Regions from separate parts of the Trichocoleus sp. FACHB-90 genome, predicted to be linked through region 2. Evidence: predicted binding sites of a transcription regulator. Region 2 holds the regulator's gene; each other region holds the start of a gene.
The links. The regulator NtcA, encoded in region 2, controls nitrogen genes in cyanobacteria. The targets are predictions, from matches to a motif close to TTTGTANNNNNNNNTACAAA.
Positions count from the first base shown of each region.

Region 1: a site for NtcA is predicted at 2,486-2,505, ahead of rpoD (RNA polymerase sigma factor RpoD). Genes of this name have one in related genera too.
Region 3: a site for NtcA is predicted at 2,118-2,137, ahead of H6F74_RS13605 (ferredoxin--nitrite reductase). Genes of this name have one in related genera too.
Region 4: a site for NtcA is predicted at 2,111-2,130, ahead of urtA (urea ABC transporter substrate-binding protein). Genes of this name have one in related genera too.

Region 1 covers NZ_JACJOK010000008.1:13,759-17,659, reverse strand. Annotated here, with positions in the region: gene H6F74_RS01590 (glycoside hydrolase family 15 protein) at 1-582, opposite strand, end outside; gene H6F74_RS01585 (chlorophyll a/b-binding protein) at 745-900, shown strand; gene rpoD (RNA polymerase sigma factor RpoD) at 1,073-2,281, opposite strand; gene H6F74_RS01575 (polysaccharide deacetylase family protein) at 2,914-3,618, opposite strand; gene H6F74_RS01570 (hypothetical protein) at 3,684-3,901, shown strand, end outside.
Region 2 covers NZ_JACJOK010000069.1:308,846-312,746, reverse strand. Annotated here, with positions in the region: gene H6F74_RS20920 (WG repeat-containing protein) at 1-144, shown strand, start outside; gene hisB (imidazoleglycerol-phosphate dehydratase HisB) at 232-873, opposite strand; gene fabI (enoyl-ACP reductase FabI) at 983-1,759, opposite strand; gene ntcA (global nitrogen regulator NtcA) at 2,100-2,771, shown strand; gene H6F74_RS20900 (DUF3084 domain-containing protein) at 2,880-3,901, shown strand, end outside.
Region 3 covers NZ_JACJOK010000048.1:15,637-19,537, reverse strand. Annotated here, with positions in the region: gene H6F74_RS13610 (nitrate reductase) at 1-256, opposite strand, end outside; gene H6F74_RS13605 (ferredoxin--nitrite reductase) at 342-1,910, opposite strand; gene H6F74_RS13600 (nitrate reductase) at 2,301-3,901, opposite strand, start outside.
Region 4 covers NZ_JACJOK010000057.1:43,507-47,407, reverse strand. Annotated here, with positions in the region: gene H6F74_RS16675 (transposase) at 208-1,338, opposite strand; gene ureG (urease accessory protein UreG) at 1,460-2,077, shown strand; gene urtA (urea ABC transporter substrate-binding protein) at 2,219-3,547, shown strand.

The DNA.
Region 1 (3,901 bases), on a different contig from region 2:
AATTTTATTTCCTCGTTCCCAAATTCCATAATCGGGTGTTCGGTATGCGCGACCAATGTAATACACCAGATTTTGCACGAAGTTAACTTCATCTATGCAGTAGATGATGTGTAACCCGGATGCTGTCATCTGCGCCAGCATCAGTAAAAACAGGGAGGTAGCATCTAATTGCAAATGTCCCCAAGCGTCATCGCCAACGACAACATCGCCAGAACTGGTGTTGTATTTGGCGTGCAGGCAGTCTAGCAGGGATTGGCTTTGTTTAAAACTTTCTACTTTGTGGCTTTGGCGCATCATGCAGAACAATAGCCCCCGCATCAGCTTGACGACGCTTTGTTCTAGTTCGTAGGTGCGTCCCCCATCTTCATCAACTTTGCGGTAAGCCAGCGCCAATCCCCAAACCGCGAGAATGCTATAAACGTTGTCTCGCACCCAAGCGTCGGTATAGTCGCCGTGGGCGTTAATGGCGGTACTGGCGGGTAATAGCCCGGTTATCGGATTTTGACGGTTGAGAATGACTGCTGCGATCTGCTGATAATAATTATCTAAGCGATCGCTTAGCAGTTTGGCGGTTAGCGACATATCATTTTGCAAGAGTATGAGGAAGCAAGCCCAAGTGCCTTATATTTTCGCACCAAAGTCAATTTTCATCCGCAAGCGGATCAGATTGTTGCGCGATCGCTGATCTTTGGTTACATTAATTTGCATAATGTAGCCAAATTTTATTTCAGTCAGTATAAAACTATGCAAACTCAAGATCGCAACGATGTAACTAAGGTTGGCTTTACGCCTCAAGCTGAAAACTGGAACGGTCGTCTGGCGATGATTGGATTCCTCGCTGCTGTAATTATTGAACTCACCAGTGGTCAAGGTGTACTTCACTTCTGGGGTTTAATGTAATTTTCCAGTCTTTTTAACCTCGGTCAATCTCAATTCGCTGGGTGTTTCTTCGGAAATATCCAGCTTTTTTATAAATTATGGTGTTTTTGAATAGTTGTAGAATTATTGTTAGGAAAAAAAAGCTAAGAAAATAGGGTGGGCATTGCCCACCCTATTTACTGAAAGCTCTTGTTTAGCGAATGTATTCTTTGAGGATGCTGTTGCGGTTGGGATGGCGCAACTTGCGGAGGGCTTTCGCTTCGATTTGACGGATTCGTTCGCGGGTGACGTTGAAGATTTGACCGATTTCTTCGAGGGTCTTCATGCGTCCATCATCTAAGCCGTAGCGCAGACGTAAAACGTCGCGTTCGCGGGGGCTGAGAGTGTCGAGGACACTTTCTAAGTCTTCCCGGAGCAAATTTTTGGAAACTTGATCTTCTGGGGTTTCACCATCAGCTTCGATGAAGTCTCCCAGTCGAGAATCTTCTTCTTTGCCGATTGGCGTTTCTAAGGATATCGGCAACTGGGCAGATTTGGCGATGAAACGCAGTTTCTCGATAGTCATCTCCATTCTCGTAGCAATTTCTTCTTCAGTGGGTTTGCGGCCCATTTCCTGAGAAAGGAGTTTGGTGGTTTTCTTGATGCGAGAAATGGTTTCGTAGAGGTGAACGGGTAGGCGGATGGTGCGGGATTGGTCAGCGATCGCTCTGGTTATTGCCTGACGAATCCACCATGTAGCGTAAGTTGAAAACTTGTAGCCTTTCTCGTGGTCGAATTTCTCAGCGGCGCGAATCAATCCCAGACTGCCTTCCTGAATCAAGTCTTGGAAAGATAACCCGCGATTCATATATTTCTTGGCAATCGAAACCACCAAACGCAGGTTTGACTGCACCATTTTGTCCTTAGCGCGGCGACCTACATAGAGGCGATGTCGAAACGCTGGTAGGCGCTTTTTCACCTCTTTAGACCACTCTTCTTGCTCTGGTTCTCTTCCTAACTGAGTAGTAAGTTGTTCCCAGACTCGCTCAGATTTCAGTACCCCTTCAGCCCACTCTATATCTTGGGGTTCCCGCTCTAGATTTTCGATCAATTGCTGGCGCAAACGCTCCAATTCCAGCAAATCTGCAATTTTCCGAGCAAGTTCAATTTCTTCGTCGGCGCGTAGTAGGCGAATCCGACCAATTTCTTGTAAATATAGGCGAATCGAATCCTCTGTATAGTGCTTCTTTTTAGTTTGCACCCGACGACGGGATCTGGCTACCTTACCAGGCTTACCGTCTTCTTCATCCGGTGCTGCGTCTACAAATTCTTCATCTCGATCCGCTTCTTCGTCAATTAATAGCTCTAACATTTCGCTGTCAGGCTGAATGATGATTTCGAGTACGTCGTTGGCCTGGGTCATGCCTAATTCCTCATGCTCCTTCAGTTAAAGACCAGAAGATGGTGTGGTTAATCTACAAACAAGTTAGTCAGTGGTGTTTGCCAGCATTCAAAGGTTGCTCACTGACTAGGTGAGAGAAAGAGAGAATACATTCCTCACAACGCCAGGGCGAACTTAAAAGCGTTGGGGTAGGTGTTAATGCTGGATATGTTCAAGACCTTTCCGATTGTAGCCTCTCTTACAAAAATTGCACGTTTTTTGATTATTTAATCCTGCAAATATGAAATTAATGTCTGGCGAGCTTTTACAAATGGATAATGCAATTGGAATTGATGCACCCATCACGCAGCCCATCTCCTTGAACTAATTTTTACAGGATTTGCTCTTACTTACTCGCTTTCTTGAGAAAGCAAGCCAGCTTTTCGCTGCCTTTCTATCAATTGCCCGCTTTATCAGCGTCAAAGGATTGGCGACAATAGCACTAAGCAGTAATGAACGTGCAAGCCAAAACTACGAGAAATTCTCCTTTTATCTTACGTTAAGCTCAAATATAACTCCATACTATTAAGCTTTATAGGTCAGCGGTTGAGACAAATGGCTGAATTCTATTCAGTCATTCTAATCAACTGGGACTAAATGTGACATCTAAAACATCAATATATATTGCAAAATCCGCATTGACCACTCAATTTGGCTTGTTGCCACAAAAAATCAATGGTGACAAACTGGTATCCTTGCTGCAATAGTTGGGGAATTAGCTGGCTAGTAGTTTGGGCTACGTCTTGTCCACCGTAGTAGCCATCGTGTAGAACAATCACTGAACCATTGCGAACTTGCCGCAGCACTCGCTCTACGACCAGGGAAATCCCTGGTCGCACCCAGTCTTCCGGGACGACGCTCCACATGACGGGTCGATAGTTCCACTGGTGCAATAAATCTAAGGTTTGGGGTGTAAACAAACCGTTGGGGGGTCGGATATCTCGGATGTAGCGTGGGTCTAGTTGACAAGCTTTTTGGATTGCCTGTTGGGTTTGTTCTATACTTTGCTGGAGTTCTGTTGGGCTGAGTTTAGGAAAGGCGCGATGATCGTATCCGTGTAATCCAATCCAGTGGCCCCGGTCGTAGACTTCTTTAGCAACTGTTGGGGAACGGTTGACACAGGCACCGAGCCAGAAAAAACTAGCAGTGATGCTGTAGCGGTCTAGCACTTGTAACAGCTCTCTGGTGTACTGAGGATGGGGGCCATCATCAAAGGTGAGAGCGATCGCTTTTGAATTTGCAGCACCCGACCACAGACAGTTAGGAAAGGCAGGCTGAAGAATTCGGTACACAATAGGAAATAGCGGAGCCAGCTGCATTTAGTCTATTAAATTGGTGTCAGCATACAGTGAGTCTTAAAGGTCAATTTTTACAACAAAAGCAAATTTTTGCCACCGTCACGCGATTTTTTCTTTTGGTTGCTCTTGCTGGGTGCAGCACTGTAACTACCAACCAGTATGAAGCAACAGCACGGACTACTTTCACTTGGAAAGTTCACTACTTTACCAATCCCAGCCGCAATCAACAGCGAATAGAAACTTTTGGCTCTACTTCTTTGCTCAATCGCAATGGCGAGAAACCAGAAGGAGCGGTTATTGGCCC
Region 2 (3,901 bases):
AGGGGCAGCAAGTGGGGCTATGTTGATAAAACTGGAAAGTTTGTAATCCAGCCGCAATTTGATAACGCTTTGCCTTTTTCTGAAGGGTTAGCGAAAGTAAAAATTGGCAACAAGTATGGCTATATTGCCAATCCCCTCAAGTAATACCTAGTAGATGCAGGAGAAAGTTCACTCTTGCTTAGCGATCGCAACCTAAGCTAATCCTCCCGAACTGAACTATCCCCTGACCACCTACAAAACCCCTTTGGAACTGGGAATCATACCAGCACGACGGGGATCGATTTCCATAGCCATACGAAGACTACGCGCAAACGCCTTAAAGGTCGCTTCGATAATGTGGTGGGAATTAATCCCATCCAACTGTCGGATGTGCAGCGTCATCTGGCTATGATTCACCACCGCTACAAAAAATTCTCGCACCAGCTGAGTGTCATAAGTCCCGACTCGCTGGGTGGGAATTTGTAAGCCATAGCTGAGGTGAGGACGACCAGAAAAGTCTAACACCACCTGCACCAAAGCTTCATCTAAGGGGGCGAGGAAATTACCAAAGCGAACAATTCCCTTGCGATCGCTTAGTGCTTTCCCGAACGCCATCCCCAACGTAATGCCCACATCTTCGTTGGTGTGGTGGTCATCAATTTCTAAATCCCCTTTCGCGGCTACATCCAAATCAATCAGCCCGTGAGAGGCAATTTGATGCAGCATATGATCCAAAAAGGGAATGCCCGTATTGGCGTTGCAAGTCCCATTCCCGTCTAAGTTTACTGTCACCAAGACATCAGTTTCGCCCGTCTTACGTGAAACCGTAGCCGTGCGAGGTGATAAAAGTTGTTCAAGGTTCGGAGTGGTGGAAACGCGATCGCTTGTCTGCATAGCAGATGCTCACTAACAAGAAACAAGTAAGTTTATTATTCTATGCTATCGAGCTAGGGAATGGGGTAAGTTAGATTCTTTCCCCAGTCCCCAATCCCCAGCCCCTACATCACATTCCCATAATCTCGTATCCAGCATCTACATACAGCACTTGACCCGTAATCCCACTTGCCAAGTCGCTGCACAAGAAACTAGCAGCATTTCCCACTTCTGTCTGAGTCACAGTTCGCCGCAGTGGTGCTACTTCCTCAACATGATGGATCATATCCAGAATGCCACCCACCGCCGATGATGCCAGAGTGCGTATCGGGCCAGCTGAGATTGCATTCACGCGAATATTAGAAGGCCCCATCTCCGAGGCTAGATAACGCACGCTCATTTCCAAGCCAGACTTAGCAATGCCCATCACATTGTAATTGGGGATCACCTTAACGCCGCCCAAATAAGTTAGGGTGACAATACTGCCGCCTTCTGTCATTAGCGGTTTCGCCGCCCCAGCCAGTTGAACTAGCGAGTAGGTGCTAATTTCCAAAGCTTGAGTGAAGCCAGCGCGGGTGGTGTTGCTAAAATCACCTGATAAATCGTCCTTGTTGGCAAAAGCAAGACAATGGATTAAAATATCTAGCCTGCCCCACTTATCGCGGATGGCATCAAATGTAGAACGAATTTGGTCATCATTCTGAACATCGCAAGGTAAAAACAAGCTGGGGTTGAGAGGTTCTACCAATTCGGCGACTTTCTTCTCAAAGCGTCCTCGGTCGTCTGGTAGATAAGTAACTCCCAAATTTGCACCAGCTTTGTGTAACTGCTGGGCAATACCCCAAGCGATTGAGCGGTTGTTGGCAATGCCAGTAACTAGGGCATTTTTTCCTGATAAATCTAGCATGATGTCAATTTTGAAGGCAATATTAGAGAATATCCGATTTAGGGCGGTAATTCAGATAGCTTGCGTCGGGATCGAAGCTTACCCAACATGACTCAAACTGCATCCCAGCTTATCAAACAGGTATTGTCAAGATATAGACATTTTCCTTAACAATCTGATTTGCGCCGTGGGGTTGAGGCAATTGGAAAAACTTGGAGGATAAAACAACTTTAAAATTATGTATCAAGCAGCACAAAAAACTGCCTAAGAGTCAGTTTATCAGTGTCTAAAGTCAGAAATTTCTCACAGTCGGTTGTAATTCCCAGAAGAGTTTCTAGGGCAGCAATAAGGATATAAGGAAGTGGTAGTGACGCAAGATAGACCGTTAGCAGCTGTGTTCCGTCAAATCGGAGGTGGGGCGTTTCCGCCAGTGGTGGAAACCTTTGATCGGGGCAAAACTATCTTTTTCCCCGGAGACCCGGCTGAACGGGTATATTTTTTGCTCAAAGGAGCTGTGAAGCTGTCTCGCGTGTACGAAGCTGGGGAAGAAATTACAGTGGCGCTGCTGCGAGAAAACAGCGTCTTTGGCGTACTGTCGTTGATTACCGGGAATCGGTCAGACAGATTTTATCACGCAGTAGCATTTACGCCTGTGGAGTTGCTTTCAGCACCAATTGAACAGGTGGAGCAAGCGCTCAAGGATAATCCAGAATTGTCGATGTTGATGCTGCGGGGGCTTTCATCGCGGATCTTGCAAACAGAGATGATGATTGAGACTTTGGCGCACCGGGATATGGGATCGCGATTGGTGAGTTTTTTGTTGATTCTCTGTCGCGATTTTGGCGTTCCAGGCCCGAATGGAATTACAGTTGATCTGAAGCTTTCTCACCAAGCGATCGCAGAAGCAATTGGTTCCACAAGAGTGACAGTCACCCGGTTACTGGGAGATTTACGCTCAGAGAAAATGATTTCCATCAATAAGAAAAAAATTACCGTTCATAACCCGGTAGCTTTGAGCCAGCAGTTCACCTAAAACATCTTTTGCACTGTCAGCTTTTGTTAATCAATAGTTGAAGTACCAGCGTCTATCACAAAAAAGCCTTTATGCTTAAGCTTGAGAGGTGATAGCTAAAGCTGGAAAATGACCACCAGTGCGCTGGTCTTAATTTTATCGATTTTGGTATTGGGTGGTGCGATCGCCACCTTGGGCGATCGCATTGGCACTCGCGTGGGAAAAGCGCGGCTGAGTCTGTTCAATCTGCGTCCCAAGAAAACTGCGGTCTTAGTTACAATTCTTACAGGTTTGATGATTTCCGCCTCAACCCTGACGATCCTATTTGCCACCAGCAAGCCGTTACGCACAGGCGTGTTTCAAGTTGATGAAATTCAGCGAAAACTCAGAACCGCTCGTCGGGAGCTTGACCAAACTGTAGCCCAGAAACAACAAACTGAAAGCGAACTCTCCAAAGTTGCAGCCCAGAAACAACAAACTGAAAACGAACTCTCACTAGCCCGTACCGAGCAGCAAGCCGCCCAAAAGCGTCTGGATGCCATTAATAAGTCTCTGGCGGCAGCACTAGCCAGACAAGCCCAGACAGAGGCGCAACTGAGCAAGACAGAGCGCGAACTTAAAAGCGTTGCGGCTAGCTTTGAGAAAACCCAGCAACAGCTGGAAAGTGTTTCTGGGCAAGCGGTAAATTTACGTTCTGAAATTCAACAACTTCAAGGGGAACGCCAGGAACTAATCAAGGAGCGCGATCGCGTAAAGGCTCAAATCACCCAACTCAAGGGCCAAGTTACTCAACGCGATCGCGAAATCGCCAAGCTTGACCAAGCCATCACAGAACGCGACCGGGAAATTGGTAATCGCGACCAAGCCTTGGCAGAACTTGATCAAAAAATTTCCAACCTGAGAAACAGCATTGCCCAACGTGATAAAGAAATCGCCAAGCGAGACACAGCCCTCGCCCAACTTGATGAGGAAATTTCCGCACGAGACCAAGTAATTACTCAGCGCGAAACTCGCCTCAAGGAAATAGAGAAACAACAAGCTGCCCTAGAGCAGGAAGTAGCAGACCTGGAACAGTATTACCAATCCTATCAAGCGTTGCGTCAAGGTAACGTCGCTCTCCAACGCGGTCAAGTTCTGGCTTTTGGTGTCTT
Region 3 (3,901 bases), on a different contig from region 2:
GACGGAAAGGTTCATCCAGGGAATCGCGCATCATTGGATACATCAGTCGGTCTTTACTGATAGACTCTGTAACTGTGGCTCCTTTGACACATACCATACCCTGACTCGAAGGATGAGCGCGATCGCCCCGAACTTTCCAGACAGGATTGCCTTTACTATCTCGATTCGTTTCCCGGTTAGCTTGGGCTGGCGGAGAAACTTCTAAACCACACCCAACACCACAGTAAGGGCAGAGCGTTTTGATTAAATCACTCATATTATTAGTTATTTGTTATTGGTAATTAGTCATTTGCTAATGGCTAATGGCAGTTAAGAATTACCTATTACCCATTAGCAACAAACTAATGACTAAGAACTAATGACTGCTTAGGTTTTGCCCCAAAGTGTTCAACCAACAAATCTCGCAGCACTGGCTTAAGCTCGTCGCAGGGAATCGATTTCATCACCCGGCTACCAAGTTCAGCTTCATAGCCAACTTTTCCGCCCATCCAGATATCGACGGCTTCGACGACTTTGCCATTTTTGCGTCCCTTTGTTCCCATCAACCCAATATCTGCCACTTGCGGTTGACCGCAAGAATTGGGGCATCCCGTCCAGTGAATTCGTATTGGTTGAGGTAAAGTTAATTCTGCTTCCAAGGCTTTAACAAAAGCCAAAGCGCGGTTCTTGGTTTCTATTAGTGCAAAGCCGCAGAATTGACTTCCTGTGCAGGAAACTAACCCGCGCATCAAGTTTTCTGGATCGAGTGGAAAACGTTCTAAAAGTGGTTCTTTTAAAAACGCTTCCATACGAGTATCGGGGATATTGGGAATAATCAAATTTTGCTCTACTGTAAACCGAATTTCCCCACTACCATACACTTCGGCAATTCTGGCTAAGTCAAACATATCTTGGGCATACATCCGACCGACGGGAATATGTAAACCCACAAAGTTTAATCCAGGTTGCTTCTGTTTATAAACGCCGATGTAATCTTTCTTTTCCCACAGAAATTCATCTTTTTCAGCAGCCGATTGTAAAGGTATAGTTCCCTTAACTTCACCAAAGCGTTTTTCTATCTCTTCTCTAAACTTCTCAATTCCCCATTTATCAATCAGATACATCAGCCGCGACTTTTGCCGATTTGCCCGAAGTCCGTGGTCGCGGTAAACTTCTAAAATTGCTCGACTCAAAGCCACCACGTCTTCTGGTGGAACCCAAGCATTCATGGGAACTGAAGCTTCGTAACGTTTGGGTGAGAACATCCCGCCGACGATGACATTAAAGCCGATGGTGTCGTTTTTGTAAGCCGGGATGAAACCAATATCGTTAAGTTCGGCGTGAACTGAATTGTCACGACAACCTGCGATCGCAATATTAAATTTTCTTGGCAAATTCGTAAACTCTGGATTCCCTTTGCCCATATTAGTGATCATGTCCTGCACCATGCGACACAATCCTCGCGTATCGATCAATTCATCTGGATCGATTCCTGCTAAAGGTGAACCCGTAATATTCCGAACATTGTCCACACCAGATTGAACCGATGTTAATCCAGCTTGTTCTAATTTTCGATAGATGTCTGGTACATCTTCAAGGCGTATTTGTCGCAGTTGAATATTTTGCCGTGTGGTGATATCAGCGTTTCCCTCATCTCCGTAATGCTGCACAATTTCAGCAAAAACTCGCATTTGATAGGTACTTAAAATCCCATTCGCCAGCCGCATCCGCAGCATAAATTTGCCTGGTGTCACTGTGCGGTAAAACAAACCCAAAACCCGCAACCGATAGTCTCTATCGGCTTCTTCCATCGCTTCCCAGCCAATCTCAGCTAAATAATCTAGTTCTTGCTTTAATACCAGACCATCTTTTTCGGATTTAATCCTTTCAAATTTGTTTTGGGTTGGTGTTGCTTCGCCTGCATTTGTCAAATTTTCAGATGATTCGACGGTTGCTGGGGAGCCGTTCGCTTCCACCTGAGCTTTACCTACCTTTCCTGGTACTTCGGTTGCTTCCGTCATAAGTTTTAGCCTCGTTGCATATTATGTCTGTAGCGAGCGCACGACTCGCCTCAACAGCTATTTATCGGACAATCTAGCCAGATTTTTATCTAACCTTATGCCCTCTTATGCCAGGAATCGGTAGACTTTGCTACAGAAGATGCCTATTTACTCAGAACCCCACCTTTTGAAATATTTATAATTTTTTAACTCTTTCTTTTGGAAGATTGCTAAAATCTTTAAATGTGTGCTTTTCTCCCTCAGCGCCCTCAGCGGTTCGTTCCACCAAAAAGGACTAATTTTTCACAAATTTCTACCAAGCTAAACTCGTGAAGAAAAAGCCGGAGATTTAGTGTCACAACGTAAATAACCTCCCTCAGATTTTTGGGCAGCAACAGGTACAAGTTTCACGGCACAAGCCTTTAATTCTGGTTGCAGCGAGTCGGGACAGGATATGTGATGAGTCAGGGCATTAGCTTCTGCCTTGTCTGCCCAAAGTGCGCCCCAGTGCATCGGGACAAAGACAGTTCCGGGAGAAATTGCTTTTGTTACTTTAGCTGGAAAACGAGAGGTGCCGCGACGAGTTTGCACTTCCACCAAATCATTCTCCTGAACATCTAAATTGGCAGCATCGCGGGGATGAATCTCAATAAATGGATTCGGGTGCATCTGCTTGATTTTATCAATCCGTCCCGTGCGGGTTTGGGTGTGCCAATGGCCGTAAAGTCTGCCTGTAGTTAGGACATAGGGATAGTCTGGATCTGGTGGTTCTGCCAAACCGCGTGAATGGTATGCCCCAAAACGCGCCCGTCCATCAGGCGTAGGAAAACGCCCATCTGTATATAACCGCTTCACAGCTGGAAGTGTAGATTGCTTTTCCTTTGGGAGGGGCCATTGTAGGGGGCCTTGTGCTGCTAGTCGTGCGTGACTGATGCCACTCATATCGCAGACGCGATCGCGTGTTACCTGAGCATATTCGTCATAAACTTCAGCTGAGGTAGAGTAGGGAAATTTGTCGCCAAAGCCCAGTCGCAGTGCTACTTCCACAAAGATTTTCCAATCGGCTTTCGCTTCACCAGGAGGAGTGCGAAACGCCTTACATAAAGTGACAACTCGCTCAGAGTTAGTCATTGTCCCAGTTTTTTCGCTCCACTGCGCCGCAGGAAGCAGGACGTGAGCAAATTCGGCAGTTTCCGTGGGGTAATATGCGTCTTGGTATACCGTAAAAGGCGATCGCATTAACGCTGCCTTAGAACGTTCCAAATCGGGTAAACTCACAGCCGGGTTAGTTGCTGCAATCCAGAGCATTCCGACATCACCAGTTTCCAGACCCGTGATGATGTCCCACGCCGCCAAACCTGGAACAGGCGAAATCTGTCCGGCGGGAAGTTGCCAAAATTCTTCTAATTCGGCGCGATGTTGGGGATTTTTTACCACTCTATAGCCTGGTAGGATGTGGGAAAGTCCCCCAGTTTCCCGTCCGCCCATCGCGTTTGGCTGGCCTGTCAGGGAAAAAGGGCCGCTCCCCGGTTTACCAATCTGAGCAGTCATCAGGTGCAGATTAATAATAGTCCGTACCTTGGCAGTCCCTTCCGAAGACTGATTCACGCCCATCGACCACATAGACAGCACGCGCTCAGAATCAGCCCAGTAGCGAGCAGCTGTTTCCAGTTCCTTTACCAATATGCCGCAGCGTTTGGCGACAACTTCCGGCGGATAGTGCTGAATCACCTCAGCATAAGCCGGAAAATTGGAGGTGCATTCGTCAATGAAAAAACTATCAATTCTGCCCCAACGCATCAACAGGTGGGCGATACCGTTGAGTAAATCAATATCAGTCCCAGGTTTTATCGCTAAATGTAAATCTGCTGCTTCCGCTGTGGTGGTTTTTCTGGGATCGACCACAATCATTTTCACCTTAG
Region 4 (3,901 bases), on a different contig from region 2:
GAAATCCGCTTACTGTAGAAGGTTTCCCTTCTGCAATAGAGGCGGTCTTCTCCCCAGGCTTTCCCTCTTGCGAGGCAGATCCCTTTTGCCCAAAGGTACTGTTTTCCCATGCCCTTCCTAGTAGGGCGACAAGCTTAATTTGCTAGGTTTGCTGAGGGATAAAAAGCTTGAAATGTAACCTTTTCCACACTTGTTCAACCCAGCATTTTAGCCTTGACGCGCTACTAGAATCCCCATACCCTTTTTGAGGATATTAATTGCCGCGTTAGTATCGCGGCATATCTCAACACTACATGAGGGACATGAATGAGTTCTGGTGCTTAATGACTTTTTCACTCTCCAGCCACAACTAGAGCAATCCTGAGATGTATAGTGGGGTGAAACTGCCACTACCGCTTTATCCCAGATTTTCCCGTAGTAGTCTAACCATTGAGTGAACTGATACCAACTAGCATCCTGAATTGATTTAGCCAAGCGATGATTCTTGACCATGTTGGCAATCTTCAAATCCTCATAGACAATCACATCGTTTGAGTGAACTACGCATCGGGCAAGCTTTATCGCCCAATCTTTACGCTGTCTAGAGGTTTTAAGATGAACTCTACCTAGTCGTTGTCGTGCTTTATGGTAGTTGTTTGATTGAGGTTTTGCACCGAGGACAAACTTTTTACTTAACCGTCTTTGAGCTTCTTTTAGTCGGCGCTCAGACTTCCTCAAAAACTGGGGATAGATAACAGCATTATCGTTCTGGTCTTTAGTGAAGTATTTTAACCCCAGATCCAAGCTGACAACATTGCCTGTGTATTCCCCTGCTTCTTTCCGGTCAGCATCAAAGCAGAATTGAGCATAATACCCATCTGCCCTACGCACAACACGCACGCGGTTAATCTTAAGGGTGTGAAGGTCAATCTTTGTTTCATTGTTGCAGTATAGAGATAAAGTCCCAATCTCGAAGCCATCCGTGAAGTTAATACTTTCACAATCTTGGGCTAGCTTCCATCCGGAGACTTTGTATTCTACAGAGCGGCAATGCTTTTTAAATTGGGGATAACCTTTCTTTTTCTCGCCCTTTTTACATCGGGAATAGAAGTTAGAAATAGAAGCCCAAGCACGTTCCGCACTGGCTTGTCTGGCGGCTGAGTTTAACTTTTTGGCGAAAGGAAACTTGGCGGCTAAATCTTTGCACAGTGAGTACAAATCGGCTTTACTTACACCTTGGTTATCCATCCAGTACCGGATTGCCTTGTTTCTAATGAACTGGGCGGTACGAATAGCATCATCAAGAGCTAAGTATTGCTCTTTTGTTCCGTTTTTTAACTTGGCTTCTCTAACTAACATGATGTTATTTTACCGCACAATATTGCCGATAAAACATTAAGATAAATAAAAACCGCCTTGAAAGTGCGGGGCTTTAAACCCATTATTTTGGTAAGATTAGCCATTAGTGATTAGCAATCCCATGAGTGCATTTCGGGTTGGCGTAGCAGGGCCAGTGGGTTCGGGAAAAACTGCCTTAGTTGAGGCGATGTGTAAGGCGATGCGGCAGAGATACCACATTGCTGTCGTCACCAATGATATTTATACCCAGGAAGATGCACAGTTTTTAGTGAAAAGTCAAGCATTGGAAAGCGATCGCATCCTCGGCGTAGAAACTGGCGGCTGTCCCCATACCGCCATCCGCGAAGACGCTTCCATGAACATAGCCGCCATCGAACAGATGGAACAGCGATTTCCAGATTTAGACCTAGTATTTTTAGAAAGTGGCGGCGACAACTTAGCTGCAACCTTTAGTCCCGAACTTGTAGACTTGACAATTTACGTAATTGATGTCGCAGCAGGTGACAAAATTCCCCGCAAAGGAGGCCCCGGCATCACCAAGTCAGATTTGCTGGTAATTAACAAAATTGACCTTGCCCCTTTAGTGGGAGCTGATTTGGGCATCATGGAACGAGACACCAAGAGAATGCGCGGGGAAAAACACTTTATATTTACAAATTTGAAGACTCAGCAAGGATTAGACGCTGTTTTAAACTTTATCCGTTTGAATATGGGAGAAATTCCCCAAACAGCAACCTGACCTTACCCTTCAATGATTGTTAAAAATCAGGATTTTGTATCCAAGACTACAATGTTTTCCTAGACCATCGCTCTAATATCACTCCTTAGCTGTGTATGTTCTCTATCATTGGGCTGATGAAGCCAGGAGTACAGGATTGGTATGGCAAAGCGATTAGGGCGACGTAAATTTCTTCTATACGGTTCTGCCACTCTAGGAACCAGTATTCTTCTCAAGGCTTGCAGTGGGACTTCCACCACTAATCCCAGCAGTCCAACAGCTGCTTCTCCCTCTCCTGGCGCGACTACCGTGGCTGCTGCTGGTGGAGGAGACACCATCAAAGTAGGGATTTTACACTCCCTCAGCGGCACGATGGCAATTAGCGAAAAAAGTGTCGTCGATGCTGAAATGTTAGCAATTGAGGAGATTAATAAAGCTGGCGGCGTACTAGGCAAACAAATTCAACCTATTCAAGAAGATGGTGCCTCTGACTGGCCTACTTTTGCAGAAAAAGCCAGAAAATTAATTGATCAAGATAAAGTTGTTACCGTTTTTGGGTGTTGGACTTCTGCCAGTCGTAAAGCTGTACTGCCAGTATTTGAAGAGAAAAAACATATGCTCTGGTATCCCGTACAATACGAGGGACAAGAGTGTTCTAATAATATCTTCTATACTGGCGCTGCCCCAAATCAACAAATCGAGCCTGCGGTTGATTGGTTGTTGCAAAATAAAGGTAAAAGATTCTTCCTCATAGGTTCCGACTACGTTTTTCCTCGCACCGCCAACACCGTCATTAAAGAGCAATTAAAAGCCAAAGGCGGCGAAACAGCAGGTGAAGACTACTTACCTTTGGGTAATACAGAAGTCACCCCCATCATCACCAAAATAAAAGCAGCACTGCCAGATGGCGGAGTAATTTTTAATACTCTTAATGGTGATAGTAACGTCGCTTTCTTCAAGCAGATGCAAGGCGCAGGATTGAATCCAGATAAATATCCGGTTATGTCTGTAAGTATTGCCGAAGAAGAAGTTAAAGCAATCGGTACAGAATATCTCAAAGGTCATTACGCTGCTTGGAATTATTTCCAAACTGTGGACACGCCTGCTAATAAAAAATTTGTCGAAGCCTTTAAAGCAAAATACGGAGACGACCGGGTAACAAATGACCCGATGGAATCAGCTTACATTGCTGTTTATCTATGGAAGCAGGCTGTTGAAAAAGCAAAAAACGCTGACGATATAGAAGCGGTTAAAAAGGCTGCTGTAGGTCAAACCTTCGAGGCTCCACAAGGCACAGTGACGCTGGAAAATAACCATCACTTAGCCAAGTTTGTGCGACTTGGTGAAGTGGCGGATGACGGTCTATTTAAGATTGTCTACGAGACACCGAAAGCAGTATCTCCTGTTCCCTGGAACCAGTTTGTCGCTGAAACTAAGGGATATGCCTGTGACTGGACTGATTTGAAAAAAGGTGGCAAATATAAAGCCTAACCTGTCTAGTTATTAGCTTGTTGTCCTTTGTCCTTATCTATTGTCTTCAGTAAAAGGATAAAGGACAGCTAAAAAAGCTAATAAACTTAAGCATAGGTAGTAATTGCGCTCGTTTTTCATGAGAATAGGCGATTGTTTAGTCGCATATATTACCCGCTAAAATTTGCATCTGGAATAATATGCTTTATGCAATAGGCTATATGCAATGCAACTTTAAGTAGTAGGTGTACATCCAAGAAAAACTATTCAGCGGTGGAAATAGCTGTAAGTTTTTCAGGCTGGTAATGGGTATAGTCGGCTGATTCTTTATTACCAATTACCAGAAGTGAAGTTAGATACCTATCACCTGCTTAT